Regions from separate parts of the Thalassospira indica genome, predicted to be linked through region 3. Evidence: predicted binding sites of a transcription regulator. Region 3 holds the regulator's gene; each other region holds the start of a gene.

Region 1 (6,926 bases), 1.4 Mb from region 3:
CGAAGCACTTGCAGAATGTTCCGAGCAGCGCGTTGCTCGATAGCCAGACGCACCTGGCTGACTGCCGATCCGATGTGAGCAGTAAACAGCGTGTTGGGGTGGGCCCTGAGCCCCTGGGCGATCTCCCTCGGACGATCTTCTCTCGCCCAATCTTCCATCTCAAACACATCAGCGGCGTACCCCCCCAACTGACCGGATTGAAGCGCTTGCAGAACACTACCCTCATCCACCACAGATCCACGGCAGGGATTGATAAGGAATGCGCCCGGTTTCATTCCTGTTAGCGTTTCGCGATTAATGGTGTGGAGGGTTTGCTCATTGAGCGGCAGTGCCAGGATCACAATATCTGACTGGGCCAGCAGCATCTTGAGGGGAGTATGGGACAAACCCAGTGCCTGCTCATGCTGCACGGGTAAACGTTCCGGCTGGGAATAGATTAAATCCGCTCCCCATCCGTTCAGGCGCTGCGCCACCGCTTGGCCGATGGCCCCCATACCCACAATACCAATCCGTGAGCCTTCGATCCCCTGCCCATAGAAGCGTGGTGTCCAGCCAGTAAATTCACCGGATCGAACGAAGTGGTCCGCCGCCTTGACTTGTCGGGTGAGACTGATCGTCAGCCCGACCGTTAGCTCTGCAGCAGGCACGGTTAGCAAATCCGGTACAAATGTCAGCCAAACCCCATGACGCGTGCAGGCATCCACATCAAAGTTGTCATAGCCTTTCAGGGCTGCACCAATCACCTTCAAGCGCGGACACCCCTGTAGGAACTCCTCTCCAACTCGGTCTGGCATGAACGCCATCATCGCATCAGCGTCTGCAACGCGCGCAGCCACTTCCTCCTGGGGCAACGTGGCGCCGGATTGGTTGGTGACCAGCTCGCAATCTTGGGCAAGTTCATCCAGAACACTGTCATGGATCTTATGGGTTATCACAACCTTGGGTTTCATCGACGTTCCTTATTTGAATTTCTTACGAAGGCGGCCACTGAGACTGTCCACGACGGTGACCATCAACAAGATGACAATGAGAATGGCGCTGACTTCCTGATACTGCATGATTCTCAGCGAGCCCATCAATTCGAAGCCAATACCACCGGCACCCACCATGCCCATTACGGTCGAGGCACGGAAATTGTATTCCCAGCGATAAATGGACACGTCCGCGAATTGAGGAAGTGCTTGTGGCAGCACGGCGTGATAGAGCACCTGCAAGCGAGTAGCGCCGGCAGCATCGGTCGCTTCCACTGGCGCCTCATCTACATGCTCAATCGCTTCGGCAAAAAACTTTCCAACCATGCCAATGGAGTGAAGACCGAGCGCCAGTACGCCAGGCAACGCCCCAAAACCAACAGCAGCCACGAAGATGATGCCCATGATCAGTTCCGGGACTGAACGCAAACCGTTTAAAAGGGTTCGAGTTACTTGGAACACCACCGGATGTGGAGAGGTGTTGCGCGCAGCCAGGAATGCCAGTGGCACAGACAAGGTTACTGCAATGGCAGTACCGGCAATGCTCATCGCAAGCGTGTCGATTAACGGCGACACCCAGCTGGCCACATTGGTGAAGTCAGGTGGAAGAGATTCGCCAATGAGTGTGCCTATGGCTGGCACGCCATTGGCAAGTGTATTGAAATTGAGCAGCCCTACGTACCAACTTGCGACAAAAATGATGAGCAGCACTAACAGCGACTGTCCGAGTTTTTTCCGCCAGCCTTTCGCGTGCTCATCCAGCACGGAGGCCGACGGGGCCGGCGACAGAGTCGCCGGTTCCGTCGTTGTATAGTTCATGGGGCACTCCTCACATTTTTGCGAAATCAAGATTGAGCAGGCCACCCATAGCGCGGATGACATCGTAATCTTCGTCGGTAATTGCCGCGAATCCCTCAGCCTTCAGGTTGTCGAGAATCTCCGGGTCATCGATCTGCAGAAAGGCTTTCTGAATGTTGCTCTTCAGCTCAGGGGCCAGGTTCGAACGCATGGCCCAGGGGTATTGAGGAAAGTCACCGCTGTAGCCCAGCACTTTGACCTTGCTCCGATCAATCAAACCGCGGTCCATCACATGCTCGAAGATAACTTCGGACAACCCTCCGGCGTCGGCATTGCCATTGGCGACGTTAACCGCAACAGCGTCATGGCTACCGACGAAATGAGCCTCATAGTCCTTTCCGGCTTCGAGCCCTGCCTTCTCAAGGAGTACGGCCTTGGGGATCAGGTGGCTGGAAGTGGATGCGCGGTCACCGTAGGCCATTTTCTTGCCTTTGATATCCGCGAAGGAGCCAACGCCAGAGTCCGCATTGGCAATAATGATGGAGCGATAAGTCGGCTTCCCGTCTACCACCATGGCGGCAAAGGGTTCAATGTCACTCTTACTCTTGGCCATCACATAGGACAACGGACCAAAGTAAGCCAGGTCAATTCGGCCAAAACGCATGGCTTCGATCATGGAGGAGTAATCGGTGGTAACAATCAGTTCTACTTCCTTACCAAGAGTGGTTTCCAGGTAATCCTTCAAAGGTTGGTTTCGCTTGATCAGTTCTGACGCGTTCTCATCCGGCAGCAAGGCAACTTTCAAAAGATCAGGGTCTGTATCTGCGGCATGGGCTGACCAATGGATGCCGAGCATCATTATCAGAGCCAGCAAAGAGTGAATCATTGTCTTCATTGTGCTATCTCCAGTACGTCTGTCGTTATCGGGGTGGTCTTAGGTTTATGGATGGCTGGTTTGCCTTCCGCAGCTACCACGCTGGGTGAACGGTGGTAAATCTCGTCCAGGTGTTTCGATTTCAGGTTTTCAGGAGCATCGTCAAAAACGATATGAGCGTTCGAAAGGCCGATGATCCGGTCTGCAAAACGCTGGGCGTATTCCAATTGGTGCAAGGAAATAACCGCGGTGATTCCATCTTCCTGACAAATATCGCGCAGTAGGCCGAGTACCTTTTCAGAAGTGGCCGGATCCAGGCTGGCAACGGGCTCATCGGCAAGAATCATGGATGGTTGCTGCACCAATGCTCTGGCGATTCCAACCCGCTGCTGCTGGCCGCCGGACAACTGATCTACTCGGGAAAGCGCTTTGTCAGCCAGACCTACGCGGTCGAGGCATTGCAGAGCCAACTCCAGGTCCTGCCGGGGCAGGGGAAGCAGGCTTCGCCAAGTACCGTGATACGCAAGTCTGCCTGTCAGCACATTCTGTAACGCGGTGTATCGTTCGATCAGCTGGTGATGCTGGAACACCATGGCGGTGCGGCTGCGGTGCTGTCGCAGGATTCTACGGTTGGTCAGTTCACCAAACTCGCCAGACACAACCTTCCCGGTTGTGGGCTTAACCAGGTGATTCAGTGAACGAAGCAGAGTGGATTTACCCGCGCCTGAAAGTCCCAGTAGCACGGTGAATTCGCCCTTGTGAAAGTGAACGGTGGTGGGTTTGAGCGCGAGGACGTTTCCCGGGTAGGTTACGCCCATACTCTCGACTCGAAGCATCACATTGGTTGATTGAGTTGGGGCCACAGGATCACCTTTTGCAATAAATAAGCTCGCCGTATTGCGAGTTACAATTGAACGATAAAGCTGAGAGATGACACCGTCGTGTCACTGACGTGACAGTTTGATGAAGTGCTTTTGGTTCGCAAGGATTTTCCGAAGGGCTCTGTGAAATACATGGAGCTCAGCCAAAGTGGAACGAGCCACCCAGGAGCTTAAGCAACAAAAATTGCGTTCCACCGTCAGTCGGCGAATCTCACGGTACAGTTCGTCCGTGCTGAGTTCATCGAATTGCTTACCGACTATACTCTTGCCTTCGAGGAGGTCGGACGCGCTCTCCAATAGGTCGCGCTTCCAGGTGCTGACTATGGTGGGGTGGATCTGGAAACGGGCAGCAATTCAAGGTGTGGCCTTAAGGGTGGGCAAGGACAGCCTTGCACTTACTAATTCGAAATAAAGTAAGCGAATATTACCCGGAGATATAAGCCAAATCCGGATGGCCAAAAAACGATTTCAATAGTCGTGGCAATTTTTGCAAACGTCGAAGCTGCCGGTAAACAGTGCTCCGAAGTTGTTCTTTGCTGTTAATGATCTTTTTACCGACGTGATGGTATTTGATATAGCCCCAAACAGACTCGTCAGGATTCAGCTCCGGCGAGTACGGCGGCAGGAAGAACAACCTGAGCTTGCCGTCGAGACTCTCAACATAGTCTCGAACCCGACGAGCATGATGAACCGGGTGGTTATCGAGGATCAGGAAAACCGGCTTGTCAACGTCTTGCACCAGAGCCTTGAGGAAACCAAGAAACGCATCGGTGTTCATGTTGCCCTGAATGGTCTTAAAGCGAAGCTCGCCGCGAGGCGAGATGGCCGAGATCAGATTGATGCTGAAGCGACTGCCCGTATTACGGATGATCGGAGTTTCACCCCTGGGTGCCCAGGTGGTGCCACTGTGATAATCAGACCGAATGCTGGCTTCATCGCCGAAATAGATGGTGGCGCCGACTTTTTTTGCTTCCTTGCGAATTTCCGGGTAGGTCTCTTCTTTCCATTGTTTCACGGCCTCTGGCTTTTGCTGGTAGGCCCGATGCAGGGGTTTCTGAGGCGTCAGCCCCAGGTTTCGAAGCAGACGACCGACCGAGACATCGCTTAACCGGACGTTGAACTTTTGCCGGATGAGCTCACGCACTCGGCCCCGAGTCCACAGGGCAAAATCAAACTTCAACTGGTCCGGCGTAAAGGTCGTTATCCAGATATACAGCTCCCGGATCTGAGCACCGCTCAGTTTCTTGGGACGACCGGAAATCTGCTTGGCCTTGAGCGCGTCAAAGCCACCCTCGCGGTAGGCAGCCAGCCATTCATAGATTCGTGCTCGGCTCATCCCCAGCGCTTTGATGACGACTTCTGGACTCTCGCCATCCATGACCCGTTGAACGGCGCGAACGCGAATGGCTTCTAATGTTTTGTGATCAAGTTTACGACCGTCATCGTGGCGCATGTGTGTAAATATCCGATAAGCTTGGCGAACGGAGCCTACATTATAAATGATGTTCGCTTACTTTCGAACCCATTAGTATATTAAGTCTGATACCATGTGGTCGGATCTAATCACAGGAAGCTGTCCAGCCGGATAACAACGCCCATTTCCTGAAACTTGCTATAGGTCTCAGTACCACTGCTCTGTCGAACCAGCCGCAAATCATTTTTCAGATACACCGGCTTGGCCGGTTTGGCCACTGCTTTCTTAGAAACCTGCTTAGGGGTAGGCTTTTCCTGTAAGGCTCGAATATGTGCAACCAGACCCAAAAGATCCTCATCCGGTTTCTCTTCAATAGCTTGTTCGGCCACCACGGGGGCTATGTCCGATCCAATACCCATTTGCATCAACATATCGATCAACTGTTGGGCTTTGCTGGCTTGTTGAGGCTCAGTAGAAGTATGTGGAAGCTCTGGATCAGCAACATGGATGCCAGATGCGCGAATAGTATCAGTTGGTATGTCCAAGTCAGCATAGGCCAGAATTTGTTCTTTTCTGCCACTTCGCAATGCCTTAATCATAGGGTGGATTAGCGAAAGCTCTTCATTGAAGACCTTTTCTACAAGAAGCTGATCGATCACCTCTCGTCTGGCCATGACAGCACGGGTCTGACAGAGATAGAACAGCGATACCGCTACATGAGGGATACCCTGGGTGAACTCCCAGAACAAGTCTTTCATCGGCTCAGTGAGTGGAGTCGGAGCTTCAAACCACTGCAGCTTCCAGAGCCTTTTGATGAAACGCTCCCACTCCGCGTCTTGTTCCGGCTTGTCTGAACGTTCGAAGCGGTTCCAGTTCAGACTGCCAAATTGGGCAGCCCTGCGAGCTGAACGCATGGTCGGTGTAAACAGATCCAGTGCTTTCGGGGTACCAATAAACAGCACCGGCACCTTGATCACATTGGTCAGGGTGACAAAGAAATTCAGCATTTTCTGGGAGCCTCCCGACTTGGATTTTTCCAAGTGCTGAATTTCATCGATAGCCAGCAAGCCTACCGAATGAAGCGCAACTACTCTCGCTACGTCACCTAGCATCGACTCTGCAGAAGAGCGCGATTTTACAAATAACTGTTGATAATCTGTGCCAAGGGCATCATCAACCGCTCTGAAAAAGTTGATGCAGAGATGCCTGACGGAACCATCATGGGGACACTCAACCTTCAGCCAAACCAGCTGGGTATGCTGATAGTCAGGGTGATATATCACTTGCGGATAGCAGCTCAGAATCGCCTCTACAGCTGTCGATTTACCTGTTCCCGAGCAGCCAATCACCGAACTAACCAGAGATTCATTGCCTGCATTACGGCTGGCAGATTTGAAGTCTGTATAACCAACAGTATCAAGATTACGTTGGTGGCTGGCATCGGCTATGTTCCGACTCAGGTAGCCCCGACGAATCATGCTCGAGAGCATTTGTTCCAGTTGCAAATGCGACTTGGTCGGATAGAGGAACTGATCCAATATCCTCATCATCGCATGGCGACGAATGTGCCCAGGCAGCTTCTTCTCACTGTCGCCAACCGTTGGATAACGATTTAGCTTCTTAGCCGTTTCCTGAGGGGAATTAATCGGCGGAAGTGCATTAATCAAAGGATGCCCAGCATAGTCGGGGATTTCGGCCTCGATGTAATGCGCCAGGGGATGCTTAATCATCTCCATCCTCCAAGAACGAATCCAGATCAGGATAATCCAGGCAGGGTTCACTTCGCGTTTTGATATCGATAACCAAAGCCTTATGGCCAGTGGAACTGGCAGAATCTGGCTTACTTAATGATGTACGCTGACGTTCTGCTGCCAACTCATCGCGCCGATTATCACGAATGCCCATCAACCTACGGCTCGCTGGCAGAGATGGCTTTGAGGGTTTCTTCGCTGGCTCACGTTGGACTATATGGTCGATAGCATCCAAGG
Region 2 (6,926 bases), 2.0 Mb from region 3:
CCGTGACCGGAACCGGCCTTGCCGATGCGCCGGCCTTTGCCAAGGCGGCCGGGGGCGCACCGGGAAATGCGGCTGTGGGTTTGCAGCGTCTGGGTATTGAAACCGGTTTTATCGGTAAACTCGGCGATGATGCCTTTGGCCATTTTCTGGTCGATACCCTTAAGGCCGACAATGTCGATACATCGGGCATTGTTCTGACCAAGGAAGCCTTGACCGGGCTTGCATTCGTCTCCCTGCGTGCCGATGGGGAACGCGAATTTTCATTCTATCGCAGCCCGTCAGCCGACATGCTGCTCAGCATTGCTGATCTTGATCAGGACATGCTGAAATCCACCGATCTGTTCCATTACGGAACGCTTTGCATGATTGATGATGACCCGCGCGCGGCAACGCTTGAGGCGATCAAGATTGCGCGTGAAAACGGCGCGATCATTTCGTGTGATCCGAACCTGCGCCTGCCGCTTTGGCCGAGTGCAAAAAAGGCACGTGAAATCCTGCGCCTTGCGATCAGTCAGGCCGATGTCGTCAAGATGTCGGACGAGGAAATCACCTTTGTTTCCGGCAAGGATGACCTTGAAGAAGGCATCAAGGATCTGTGGTGTGATCAGTGGCGTGCAATGATTGTGACTTACGGTCCCAAGGGATCACGTTACATCACGCCGGCCTTCGATGGCTTTGTGCCGTCCTTTGAAATCACCGCGGTTGATGCGACCGGGGCAGGGGACGGCTGCACGGCAGGCTTCCTGTCGCGCCTTTTGAAGGATCCGGAACTTCTGGGGGCCGAAGAAAAACTTGCAGCCGCGTGCCGCTTTGCCAATGCGGTCGGTGCGATTACGGCGACCAAGCGCGGGGCGATCAACGCCTTGCCGACGGAAAAAGAAGTCGAAGAGTTTCTTTCGAACCGATAAGATCACAGGCGTAAATGAAAAATCACGCGGCGGCCATAATCTTGCCGCCGCGTGCTGCAAACTGTCCCACACATGGTTTGAAACGCGTGTTAGCCTGTTGGCAACAGCACCGTATTGTTACGAATAAATTTGAATGGGCCGAGGGTGGTATGTCTGCTGATAAAATGACCGCAAGCTGGGATAAACTCGATCAACTGGGCGCGGAAGTTTCCGAAAAGCTCAATCTGCGTCAGGCTTTTGCCAACGATCCTGCGCGCTTTGAACGATACAGTGCGGCCCTCAATGACCTGTTTGTTGATTATTCCAAAAACCTGATCACCGACGATGTGATGGCGGCCCTGGTTGAGCTTGCCAAGGCGGCCAACGTTGAAGGCTGGCGCGACCGGATGTTTAATGGTGATCGGATCAATGTCACCGAAAACCGCGCAGTCCTGCATACGGCGCTGCGCAATCTTGATGGTGGCCCGGTCGAGGTTGACGGCGAAGACGTCATGCCGGCGGTCAAGGAGGTCCTTGGCCGTTTGAAGGACTTCGCGGCACGCGTGCATTCCGGTGAATGGAAGGGCCATACCGGCAAGAAAATCACCGATGTGGTCAATATCGGTATTGGCGGCTCCGACCTTGGCCCGGTCATGGTCAACGAGGCGCTGCGGCCATATCACATCGATGGCATTCGCTGCCATTTCGTGTCCAACGTCGATGGCGCGCATATTGTCGATACGCTGAAATTCCTTGATGCGGAAACGACGCTTTTCATAATCGCGTCCAAGACCTTCACGACGGACGAAACACTGACCAACGCCTATTCGGCGCGTGATTGGCTTGTCGGGATGCTGAAAGACGAAGCCGCCGTCGCCAAGCATTTCGTTGCGGTTTCAACCGCGCTTGATAAGGTCGCGGCATTTGGCATTGATACCGACAATGCATTCGGTTTCTGGGATTGGGTTGGCGGACGTTACAGCCTGTGGTCGGCAATCGGTCTGCCGATCATTCTGGCCGTCGGGTATGACAAGTTCGAAGAACTTCTGCGCGGTGCGCAGGCAATGGACAACCATTTCAAAACAGCCCCGATTGAAACCAACATTCCCATGATCCTTGGTATGATCGGGGTGTGGTATCGCAATGTGCTGGGGGCATCGAGCCAAGCCATCCTGCCTTATGATCAGCACCTGTCACGCCTGCCGGCCTATCTGCAGCAGGCCGATATGGAAAGTAACGGCAAATCAGTCACCCGCGATGGCAAACCGATTGCCTATGAAACTGGCCCGATCATCTGGGGTGAGCCGGGGACAAACGGCCAGCATGCGTTTTATCAACTGATCCATCAGGGTACCGAACTGATCCCGGTTGATTTCATCGTGGCGGCCAATGCGCTGCATCCGTTGGCGAACCATCATGACAAGCTGGTGTCGAACTGCCTTGCACAGGCCGAGGCATTGATGCGCGGCAAGACCGAGGCCGAAGTCCGTGAAGAGCTTTCTGGCAGTGACCTGTCACCGGCCGAGATTGATGTGCTGGCACCGCAAAAGGTGTTTGATGGCAACAAGCCCAGCACCATGATCCTCTATAAGCAACTTGATCCCTTCACCCTTGGCCGACTGGTCGCGATGTATGAACACAAAATCTTTGTTCAGGGCATCATCTGGAACGTCAATTCCTATGATCAGTGGGGCGTTGAGCTTGGCAAGCAGCTTGCCAAGGAACTGCTTCCGATGGTTGAGGGCAAGGAAGATGCCGGATCGCGTGATGCATCGACCGCCGGTCTGATCAAGCGCCTGCATGCCTTGCGTGGCGCATAAGCTGGATTAGTCGTCCTGATCATCGGCGACGATGCGCAATCGATAATGACCCGAAGGGCGGTTTTGGCCATGGCTGATGCCGCCCTTTTCAAATGTCAGGCCGCCCTTTTCAAATGTCAGTTTGCGCTCGGCACACAGTTGTTCTGCCACCTGATGCACGCGCGGAATCAAATCCCGCCAGTAGGAGCCAAAGGTTTTGGCAACTTCGGACGGGCAGATCGTTTTGTCCGGCCCGCGCTCTGTTGCCAGATCAATCACGCGCTGGCGCAGGATGGCATAGGTTGGCTGATCTTCGTCTTTTTGGTCAAACATCATGATAATTGGTCCTGCATGTCGGTTTTTGCAGGTTGTTTTCGCTGGCGTCGGCACCGGTCAGAGCAATATTGAACCTCCTCCCAGCAATCCTTCCATTTGCGCCGCCAGTTAAACGGGCGGGCGCATGTCACGCAGGTTTTCTGCGGCAGGTCTGATTTGCTGTGACTATGTCCATTGGCATTTTGCGGCATGATACTGTGTTCGGATGACGTTTACCGATTATCCGATCAGGGCTTCGACCATGGCATGTGCAGCGGACCGGCCACTGCGCCAGGCCGCCTCGACCCGTGCGCCAAGGCACCAGTCGCCTGCGGCAATCACCCGGCCGTTCATGCCGTTAAGGTGACTTTTGCCAAGTGGCAATTCAGTCCGCGCATAACGCCAACGATGGGCCTGCACCGAATGAAGTTCCGGCAGTTTCACACCACTGACATCACGAAGGGCGGCCAGCAGCTTTTCAATCACGCGGTCCTTGTCTTCTTCAAGGTGCTGACGTGACCATTCCGGGCTGGCGTGCAGGACCCACGGATCGGGTGTGCGACGGTGGAACATGTCATTGTTCTGGCTGCTGCGTGCGGCCCAGCTGATTTCGGGGCTGGGATGCAGCATCGCGTCAAAGCCGGTCGGAAGCGGCGTTTCAAACGCCGCCATCACCGCCCAGCACGGCGCCATGACAACCTCGTCAATCGGGGAATAGCGCGGGGCAAGCGGACGCAAAAGTTCGGCGGTTTGCGGGGCAGGGGCGGTCACGATCACGCCATCAAACGGGCCGAACCTGCCATCGAGATCATCATGCAGCATAAAACTGCGCGGACCAGTCGGTTCGATCCCGACGATGCGATGCTGTTTCTGGATCGGGAAAGTATCGATCAATGGGCCGATCAGTTTGTTCATCTGCGGCGCACCCTGATACCAGGACTCTTCTGCCAGATTGCCGAGATGGCGTGCGATCGGTGACAATGCCACGCCCGATTGGGTCGGGGCCGGAGTCCCGCGATGCAGGTTCGGCGACCAGTTCTGTGCGGCGTTAAATTCTTTGGCTTCTTGCAGGAAGGCATTAAATCCGGGATCGCGGGCTGTCACGTATTGCGCCCCGTGATTAAAATGGCCGAAATCGGTACGCCGAGATGCCAAACGTCCGCCAAGCCCACGGCTTTTTTCAAACACGGTTACATTCATGCCAATGCGATGAAGGGTGCTGGCCGCCTTAAGGCCCGCCATTCCTGCACCAATGATCGCAATATTCAGGTTTGACATCTGCGGCATGTGTGGCTCCTGTCTGGGTCCCGGGGCACGTCCCGAAGGCGTAAATTTATTGATGGTTTCAATACGAAACGACATCGTGATTGGAGCAGTGCGTTTGCGAAGAAATTTATGAAACTGTCATGGCCGGGTCATGAAGCCGTTACAACAAACACGCAGTCTGCCAGACTTGTTTAAGGTTATTCCAAGGGGAAAACATGCGTTCTTCATTGATGGCGACAGCCGCTGTTTCACTGCTTTTGACTGCCTGTGCGGGCACGACACCCAATCACACCATGATGGCTGGTGATGTCATCAATGCAGGTGCACATCCGATCACGATTGTGCCGATGGGCGAATACCGTACCGGCATGCTCGATGAAAGTGCGGCCGAAATCCCGGCCTTCGACCCGGTTACAAAACGCGTCTTTGTCGTAAACGGTGCCGACAAGGTGATCGACATTCTTGATATGTCCAATCCGTCCGAACTTGGCAAAATCGGTTCGATCGACCTGTCCATATGGGGCAAGGGTGCCAACAGTGTTGCCGTGATGAATGGTGTTGTCGCGGTTGCCGTTGAAAACGAAGACAAACAGTCACCGGGTCAGGCTGTTTTCTTTGATACCGAAGGCACCTTTATCTCGGCTGTGACTGTCGGTGCGCTGCCCGACATGATCAAGTTTTCCCCGGATGGCAAATATGTTTTGGTCGCCAACGAGGGCGAACCCAATGATGCCTTCACCATTGATCCGGAAGGCAGTGTTTCGATCATCTCCATGGCCGGTGGTGTAGAAAACCTGTCGGCAGGCGATGTTAGCACGGTTGATTTCAACTTCCTGAATGATGGCAAGCTGCCCTATGGCATGCGGACATCAAACCCGGGTAAATCAAGCGTCGCGCAGGATGTTGAACCGGAATATATCGCCGTCTCCAAGGACAGCAAAACCGCCTATGTATCCCTGCAGGAAAACAATGCTGTCGCGATCATTGATATCGAAACCGCAACCGTTAAACGCGTTGCTGGTCTTGGTTTCAAGGATTATTCGGTTCACGCCTTTGATGCCAGCGACAAGGACGGCAAGATCAATATCCGCACCTGGCCAGTGATGGGCATGTACATGCCTGACACCATTGATGTGATCCATATCGATGGCAAGGACTGGGTACTGATCGCCAACGAGGGTGATTCACGTGATTATGACGGCTATAGCGAGGAAACCCGCGTTGGCAAACTGACCCTTGATCCGGGTGTGTTCCCGACGGCAAGCACTCTGCAAAAGGACGAAAATCTTGGGCGTTTGAAAACCACAACCGCACAGGGCGATATCGACTTTGATGGCGATGTTGATGTGATCTACAGCTATGGTGCACGGTCGTTCTCGGTGCTTGATGCCGCTGGCGAGATGGTTTTTGACAGCGGCGATGCGTTTGAACAGATTTTGGCGGCACGCTATCCGAATGTGTTCAACTCGTCGGATACGGAAAACGGCAGCCGTGACAACCGTTCCGATGACAAAGGACCGGAACCCGAGGGAATTGCCAGTGGCTATGTCAACGGCACGCCCTATGCCTTTATCGGGCTGGAACGTCAGGGTGGCTTCATGGTCTATAATCTGACCAACCCGACCAATCCGCAGTTCGTGACATATCACAGTGATCGCCGTTTCTCGGGCAATCCGGAAAACGATACGGCCGGTGAACTGGCCCCGGAAGGCTTGCAGTTTGTCGCTGCCAAGGACAGCCCAACCGGCAACGCAATGCTGGTGGTGGCATCGGAAGTATCTGGTAGCACCAAGGTTTATGACTTGAAGTAACCCGATTACAGCCCTGATTACTGGATATGGGGAAGCCGGGCATTGCCCGGCTTTTTCCTTTTTAAACGCCAGATGGAAAACGGTTCAAGCCGGTGACGATATCGACTAAACTCCCGCCGCGGTCGGGGACATGGCCGATGAATATCAGGGGAGTTCGGGACACTGACGACGCGACGTGAACCACATATTCTGGTCGTTGATGATGACCAGGAAATCCAGAAGCTTTTGAAGAAGTTCCTGTTGCAACACGGTTTTCGCATTACCACCGTGTCCGACGGCAATGAAATGCATCGTGCACTGCGCGACTGGAAAATCGATCTGGTGATTCTTGATATCATGTTGCCGGGTGAGGACGGCTTTGCGCTGTGCCGGGATGTTCGACGGACCTCCAAGGTGCCGATTGTCATGCTGACCGCGGTGGGCGAGGATACCGACCGTATTCTTGGCCTTGAACTTGGTGCCGATGATTACCTGACCAAGCCGTTTAACCCGCGTGAATTGCTGGCCCGCATCCGTGCTGTGTTCCGGCGCTTTGAAACGGGTGCGGTTGGGCCGTCTGATAACGAAGTCGCCCCGGCGCACAAGATCATTTTCGGCGAATGGACGCTTGATATCGGGTCACGTGAATTGCGCGACGCCGATAACGTTGCCGTGCATCTGTCGACGGGCGAGTTTTCGTTGCTTCTGGCACTGGTCAAGAACAACAAGCGGGCGCTGTCGCGTGAACAGCTTGTCGATATTGTGCGCGGGCAAAGCTCGCTTCCGTTTGATCGCAGCATCGATATCCAGATCAGCCGCCTGCGCCGCAAAATCGAAAAAGACGCCAAGAACCCGAAACTGATCAAGAC
Region 3 (6,926 bases):
ATCGGCAAAGGGCAATGTCGTAATTTTGGCATCCTGTTTAAGGCCTGCGGTCATATTCCGGTCTTCCTTGTGCTGCTTTCCTGTGCAGTTTGATCAACAGAACCACACATGTCCGGCCCGATGTCTGGCAGCGACTTAACGATCACCACCGGGCATCATTCGTTGGGCGCATCTTCTTCGCCACTGGGCGCCCAATCGAGGTGCTGCCCGCCGTCAAGCGCTAACATTTGCCCGGTGATGGCCGGCGCGGCAAGGAAAAATCGAACCGCGTCGCAAATCTCTTGCGGGTTTGTCCCTATTTTCAGGGGTGTTTTTTCGCACTGCGCGTCGAAATCTTCCTGTGTTTGTCGGCTACTAGGCAGTGCCGGCCCCGGCCCGATGGCATTGACGCGAATTTTTGGCGCAAGGGCCAATGCCAGCGTCTGGGTCAGGGTCCAAAGCCCGGCTTTGGACAAGGTATAGGTCATGAAATGCGGGGTCAGGTTCCAGACACGCTGATCAATCAGGTTGAGGATCATGCCCTGACAGTTATCTGGCAGATGCTTTGCAAATTGCTGCGAGAGGATAAACGGCGCGCGCAAATTGGTTTCCATATGCAAATCCCAGCTTTCGCGGGTTGCGGTTTGCACATCATCAAATTCAAAGGTCGAGGCGTTATTGATCAGAACCCCGATCGGGCCGAGTTGCCTGGTCGCATCGGCAACCAATTGATGGGTTGCATCCTCGTTGGTCAGATCGGCCGAAACGACGCAGGCCTTTTGGCCAAGGTCGCGCACCTCGTTAGCGACGGCTTCGGCGTCTTGTTTCGAGCTGTTGCAATGAAGGGCGATGTCATAGCCGTTGCGCGCCAGATCCAGGGTCAATGCACGACCGATGCGTTTTGCCGCACCGGTGATCAGAACGGATTTCGGGAATTGACCTGTCATTGGTGCCTTGATCCTTCGCAAAGTGTACGGACTGTCATGGGACAGACGGCCCGCGAACTGATTGAACAGATTAAACGCAATATGCTTTATGCTACGACAAGTTGGAAGACATAGACCAGATAGGCAATCACGAATGCAACACCGGTGATGCGCGAAATCTTGCGCATGGCATAGGCAACACCGAGCAAACCCACGGTTACCGCCAGCATGATCCAGATATCGGAATTCATGATCTGTTCAGGCACCGGGATCGGTGCGATCAGCGACACACCGCCAATGATCACAAGCAGGTTCAAAAGGTTGGAGCCAAACACATTGCCCAACGCCACATCGGAATGGCCGCGGAAGGCAGCAACCACCGATGCGGCGAGTTCCGGAAGTGACGTGCCAAAGGCGACAAGGGTCAGGCCAATCACGGCTTCGGATACGCCAAACTGTCGGGCGACTGAGACCCCGCCTTCAACCAGCCACTCGGCGCCAAACATCAGCGCCACAATCCCGATGACGGTGGCGATGATCGGCCTGGTCCAGCCTTTGGGCTTTTCGCCGACTTCGTCGACTTCTTCTTCGTGCAGGTGGCTGGCCTCGCTCGGCGAATTTTTGTCGTGCTGATAGGTGAAGTACCAGATGGCCGCCAGCACACAAAGCATCACCGCCCCGGCCCAGCGTTCGATCACGCCAAACATGCAAAAGGCAATAAACAGGACCGTGCCCAGCAACATGGTGCCACCATCACGGACCACGGTGACCCGCGAGGCCGCAACGGGTTTCAGAAGCGCCACCGCACCGAGAATAAGCAGGATATTGGCAATGTTGGAGCCAACAACGTTGCCCATGGCGATATCGGCCGTGCCCTTGAGCGACGCATTGAGCGAGACGACAAATTCCGGCGCCGATGTCCCGGCGGCGACAATCGTCAGACCGACGATCACCTTGGAAACGCCCAGCAAAAGTGCAAGACCAACCGCCCCCCTTACGATGAATTCACCACCTGCTGTCAGGAGAACAAGACCCGCGATGATCTGAAGATAGGGGATAAGCTGTTCCAAAATATCTGCTCGTTTCAAAAGCGATTAAACCGGCCCTTTGTCGGGCCCGCGGAAGATGGCATTTGGCGGCGCGAATGGCAAGTCATCAGGCGGTGACAATTGCCACAGCACCTGATCGCAGGATTCCGTGGTGAATTTCGCAAATGCCGCAAATTTACCCACGACTGGCAGGGTTATTTTCGTTATCGTTGTAATCTCGTTATTTTCAGGGATTTAGGTCCTGATACCCATTGATTATTTGACCGCCTTCCGGAACGAATTTCGCCATGCATCACAGCGTCCTGTTTGAGCTGTTTCTTATTCTGACTGCCGCGATCATTGCGGTGCCGATTGCGCACAAGCTGCGTGCGAATTCGATCATCGGCTTTCTGATTGGCGGGTTCTTTATCGGGCCGTTCGGCTTTGGCCTGATTTCCGAACGCGAAGACATTTCCACGGTTGCCGAACTGGGCGTGGTTTTCCTGCTGTTCATGATCGGGCTGGAGCTTTCGCGTGATCGTTTGCGGGTGATTGGCGGGCGGTTTGCCGGTCTGGGCGTTTTGCAAATTCTGGTGTCGATGGCAGCCCTTCTGGGGCTTCTGGTTGTCATGGAATTCCCGCTGCCGACGGCCTTGGTGATTGCCGGCGCCCTTGCGCTTTCATCGACCGCGATCATTCTCAAACAGCTTTCCGATGACAAGCAGCTCAATACCCGGTTTGGCCGTGCGGCCCTTGCCATTTTGTTACTGCAGGACGTGGCGGTTGGTCCGTTCCTGATTATGGTGCAGGCCGCAGGTGACGCCGGAACGGAAACAAGCCCGTGGATGAGCATCCTGCTTGGTTTCGGGTCGGTCGCGTTGTTGTTGCTCGTCGGGCGCTATGTGTTGCCGCGGCTGTTTCGCTATATCGCGTCGCTCAAGAACCCGGAACTGTTTGCCATCGGCACGCTGTTTGTTGTGCTGGCGGCCAGCACCTTGACCGAGGTTTCCGGGCTTTCGATGGCGCTGGGGGCGTTTATCGCAGGGGTGATGTTGGCCGAAACCGAATTCCGCCATCAGATCGAAGCCGACATTTCGCCGTTCCGCGGCGTGTTCCTGTCGCTGTTCTTTATGTCGGTCGGCATGTCGGTTGATGCCGACGTTGTGTATAACGAATTTGGCACCATCGTCATGTGGCTGGTGCTGTTGCTGGTGATCAAGACGGCAGTTTTGTTCGTTCTGGCACGTGCGATCCGGTTTGAAACCGGCCTTGCCATCCGGGTAGCCATGAGCTTGGCCGCCGGCGGTGAATTTGCCTTTGTGATGTTTGCCCTGGCCGCCCAGAATGGTGCTGTACCGCTTGAAATGGCTGCGATGCTGATCCCGGTGGTGGCGATTTCGATGGCGCTGACCCCGACCCTGATCAGCCTTGGTCACAAGATCGAGGAAAAGCTTCATCCCAAGGAAGAAGACCAGCTTGGCGTGATTGCCGAAGAGTCCGAGGGCATCCACCAGCATGTTCTGGTGATCGGAAGCGGCCGCGTTGGACGGGTTCTGGCCCGGTTGCTCAAGACGCGCAACATTCCGTTCCTGGTGCTTGATAGTGATGCACAGCAGGTTTCGCGGGGCCGGGCAGAAGGATTGCCGGTTTACTTTGCCGACGGGTCCAGACCGGAAACTTTCCGGGCTGCACATACGGATGAAGCAAAAATTGCGGTTGTTGCCATGGGGAACCCGCATGCGACCGAGAAGACGGTCGCCCTTTTGCGCCAGCATTACCCGCATCTGAAGATCTTTGCCCGTGCGCAGGACATCACCCATATCGGGCCGCTGTCGCGCCACGGGGCGGATGCCGCCATCCCGGAGGTTCTCGAAACCGGGTTGAGATTATCCGATCACGTTTTGGCGGCGTGCGACGTGCCGCAGGAAGACATTGATGCCGAAATCGCCAAATTCCGCCGCGCGGACATGCTTTTGATGAATGAACTGGCGCCGCGCCCGCAGCGCAAACCGTCAGGGTCGGAGAATGCGGACAAACCGGCGAAGAAAGAAACCTGAAGACGTTACGACGTTAAAACAAAACCCCCGCAGCAAATCGCTGCGGGGGTTTTTTAATTAGATCAGGCTCTAAACCGGGTTAGGCAGCGGTTTCAGAGTCCAGCGCATAGCCCGCGGCACGGACCGTGCGGATGATATCGCGGGTGCCCTTGACGTCATTGAGCGCCTTGCGCAGGCGGCGGATATGAACGTCAACCGTGCGGGTTTCGACATAGATGTTCGGCCCCCAAACCGCGTTAAGCAACTGTTCGCGCGAGAAAACCCGCCCCGGATGTTCGAGGAAATAGCGCAGCAGACGGAACTCGGTCGGGCCAAGATGGATCGATTTTCCATTGCGGCTGACCCGGTGGGCGGCGAGATCCATTTCGATGTCGGAATAGATCAACTGCCCTTGTGGTTGCGCCGGACCGGACCGGCGCAAAAGTGCGCGGATACGGGCCAGAAGCTCGCCAATGGCAAACGGCTTGGTGACATAGTCATCAGCCCCGGTATCAAGACCGCGGATCCGGTCGCCTTCTTCACCGCGTGCAGTCACCATGATCACCGGCAAATCGCGGCTTTCAGGCTTGCGGCGGATCTGACGGCAGACCTCGATCCCCGACATTACCGGCAGCATCCAGTCGAGCAAAACCAGATCGACATGGGTTTCAGCCAGAATTTTCAACGCTTCGTCACCGTCACCGGCTTCGACAACCTGCATCCCCTCGCGTTCGAGGTTGTAGCGCAACATGGTTACGATTGCTGCCTCGTCCTCGACGATAAGAACCGTTGGGTCCATCTTCTATGCTCCCGTGTCAGTCATTCGGTTCGACAACAGCGAAGTTCGCTGCGTCGTTTTTTGGCCGGTCAATCCCCGGCAGGTCTTCGCCCTTGATCCGGTAATAGATCGTTTCGGCGATATTGGTTGCGTGATCACCGATACGTTCGATGTTCTTGGCAATGAACAACAGATGGGTCGATGCGGTAATGTTGCGCGGATCTTCCATCATGTAGGTCAGCAATTCGCGGAACAGCGAATTGTACATATCGTCGACTTCCTGATCGCGTTCCCAGACCCGGTGGGCCTTTTCGGCGTCGCTTTCGATATAGGCATCCAGGACATCCTTGATGATTTCCTGGGCCAGCTTGGCCATGTTCGGGATCGCCTGAACCGGGCGGATCGGCGGGATCTGGTTCAGGACCTGCGCGCGTTTGGCGATGTTTTTGGCAAGATCACCAATGCGTTCAAGATCGTTTGACAGCTTGAGCGCGGTCACCACCTGACGCAGGTCATCAGCCATCGGCTGACGCAGGGCCAGAAGACGGACGGCAAAGTCCTGGACTTCCTGTTCGAGCACATCAATGCGCTGATCGGACAGGATGACTTTCTCGGCCAGTTCGGAATCGCGTTTGACGATGGATCTGATCGAGGAAATAAGCTGGCTTTCAGCAAGCCCGCCCATTTGCGAAATGATGTTGTTCAGACGGGTCAGTTCCTCGTCGAACGAACTTACGATATGGGTATGTTCATCAGCCATTTATGCGTACTCCTGGCGTCGCTTAACCGAAGCGGCCGGTAATGTAACCCTTGGTGCGTTCGTCCTTCGGGTTGGTAAAGATCTGATCGGTTTCACCGACTTCAACCAGCTTTCCGAGGTGGAAGAACGCGGTGCGCTGCGACACACGGGCGGCCTGCTGCATGGAGTGGGTCACGATCACGATCGTGTAGTTCGAACGCAACTCGTCTATCAGTTCCTCGACCTTGGCGGTCGCAATCGGATCAAGGGCCGAGCACGGCTCATCCATCAGGATGACTTCCGGGCTGACGGCAACCGCGCGTGCGATGCAAAGGCGCTGCTGCTGACCACCGGAAAGACCGGTTGCCGGTGACTGCAGGCGATCTTTGACTTCTTTCAGAAGACCGGCACGTTCGAGCGAGGTCATGACGATTTCATCAAGTTCGTCACGCGAATTGACCAGACCATGAATACGCGGGCCATAGGCCACGTTGTCATAGATGGTTTTCGGGAACGGGTTCGGTTTCTGGAACACCATGCCGATGCGCGCGCGCAGCTGAACCACGTCGATCCGCTTGTCATAGATGTCGCGACCATCCAGGGTAACGTCACCTTTGATCGTCACACCGTCAATGGTGTCATTCATCCGGTTCAGGCACCGCAGGAAGGTGGATTTACCACAGCCCGACGGACCAATCAGTGCGGTTACCTGCTGTTCGGGGATATCAAGGTTGACCTCATAGAGGGCCTGATTGTCGCTATAGAAAAGATCGAGCTTGCGCGCGGTCATTTTCGGGTTTTCGACCGACGGCTCCGCCGTCATTGCGCTCTGGGATACAGCAGCCATTTTACCACTTCCGTTCAAATTTTTTGCGCAGATACACAGCCAGTCCATTCATCAGGACAAGGAAGGCCAGCAACACCATAATCGCTGCCGAGGTTTTCTCGACAAAGGCACGTTCCGGGCTGTCTGCCCACAGATAGATCTGGACCGGCAGAACCGTTGCCGGGTCAAGCGCCCCGCCCGGGATATCAACAATAAAGGCCACCATCCCTATCATCAGAAGCGGTGCAGTTTCCCCCAATGCCTGTGCCATACCAATGATCGTGCCGGTCAGAATGCCCGGCATGGCGAGCGGCAAGACATGGTGGGTCACGGTCTGAACCGGTGATGCGCCAAGCCCAAGAGCGGCCTGACGGATCGACGGCGGCACCGCCTTGATCGCCGCACGCGATGCGATGATGATCGTCGGCAAAGTCATCAGCGCCAGCGTCAAACCACCGACAACCGGGGCCGAGCGCGGCAAATGCATGACATTGAGATAGACCTCAAGCCCCAGCAGACCAAACACGATGGATGGAACCGCGGCCAGGTTGTTGATGTTGACTTCAACAATCTGGGTGAAGCGGTTCTTGGGCGCGAATTCTTCGAGATAGATC

What was found. Region 3 encodes PhoB, which activates phosphate uptake and scavenging genes when phosphate is short. Its sites were predicted from a motif close to TNTCATAAAACTGTCA; they were not measured.
Region 1: a site for PhoB is predicted at 3,597-3,612, ahead of phnC (phosphonate ABC transporter ATP-binding protein). Genes of this name have one in related genera too.
Region 2: a site for PhoB is predicted at 4,393-4,408, ahead of DY252_RS13515 (choice-of-anchor I family protein). Genes of this name have one in related genera too.

Annotation. Positions count from the first base shown of each region.
Region 1 covers NZ_CP031555.1:4,066,729-4,073,654, reverse strand. The annotation lists gene DY252_RS19070 (phosphonate dehydrogenase) at 1-950, opposite strand, end outside; gene phnE (phosphonate ABC transporter, permease protein PhnE) at 960-1,790, opposite strand; gene phnD (phosphate/phosphite/phosphonate ABC transporter substrate-binding protein) at 1,801-2,664, opposite strand; gene phnC (phosphonate ABC transporter ATP-binding protein) at 2,661-3,479, opposite strand; gene DY252_RS19050 (IS630 family transposase) at 3,949-4,977, opposite strand; gene DY252_RS19045 (ATP-binding protein) at 5,088-6,668, opposite strand; gene DY252_RS19040 (Mu transposase C-terminal domain-containing protein) at 6,661-6,926, opposite strand, start outside.
Region 2 covers NZ_CP031555.1:2,852,679-2,859,604, reverse strand. The annotation lists gene DY252_RS13540 (PfkB family carbohydrate kinase) at 1-908, shown strand, start outside; gene pgi (glucose-6-phosphate isomerase) at 1,058-2,707, shown strand; gene DY252_RS13530 (DUF3253 domain-containing protein) at 2,714-3,022, opposite strand; gene DY252_RS13525 (DUF2256 domain-containing protein) at 3,019-3,213, opposite strand; gene DY252_RS13520 (NAD(P)/FAD-dependent oxidoreductase) at 3,242-4,288, opposite strand; gene DY252_RS13515 (choice-of-anchor I family protein) at 4,483-6,078, shown strand; gene DY252_RS13510 (response regulator) at 6,241-6,926, shown strand, end outside.
Region 3 covers NZ_CP031555.1:810,269-817,194, reverse strand. The annotation lists gene folB (dihydroneopterin aldolase) at 1-54, opposite strand, end outside; gene DY252_RS03955 (SDR family oxidoreductase) at 156-926, opposite strand; gene DY252_RS03950 (calcium/sodium antiporter) at 1,013-1,975, opposite strand; gene DY252_RS03945 (cation:proton antiporter domain-containing protein) at 2,242-3,990, shown strand; gene phoB (phosphate regulon transcriptional regulator PhoB) at 4,070-4,768, opposite strand; gene phoU (phosphate signaling complex protein PhoU) at 4,785-5,507, opposite strand; gene pstB (phosphate ABC transporter ATP-binding protein PstB) at 5,530-6,333, opposite strand; gene pstA (phosphate ABC transporter permease PstA) at 6,335-6,926, opposite strand, start outside.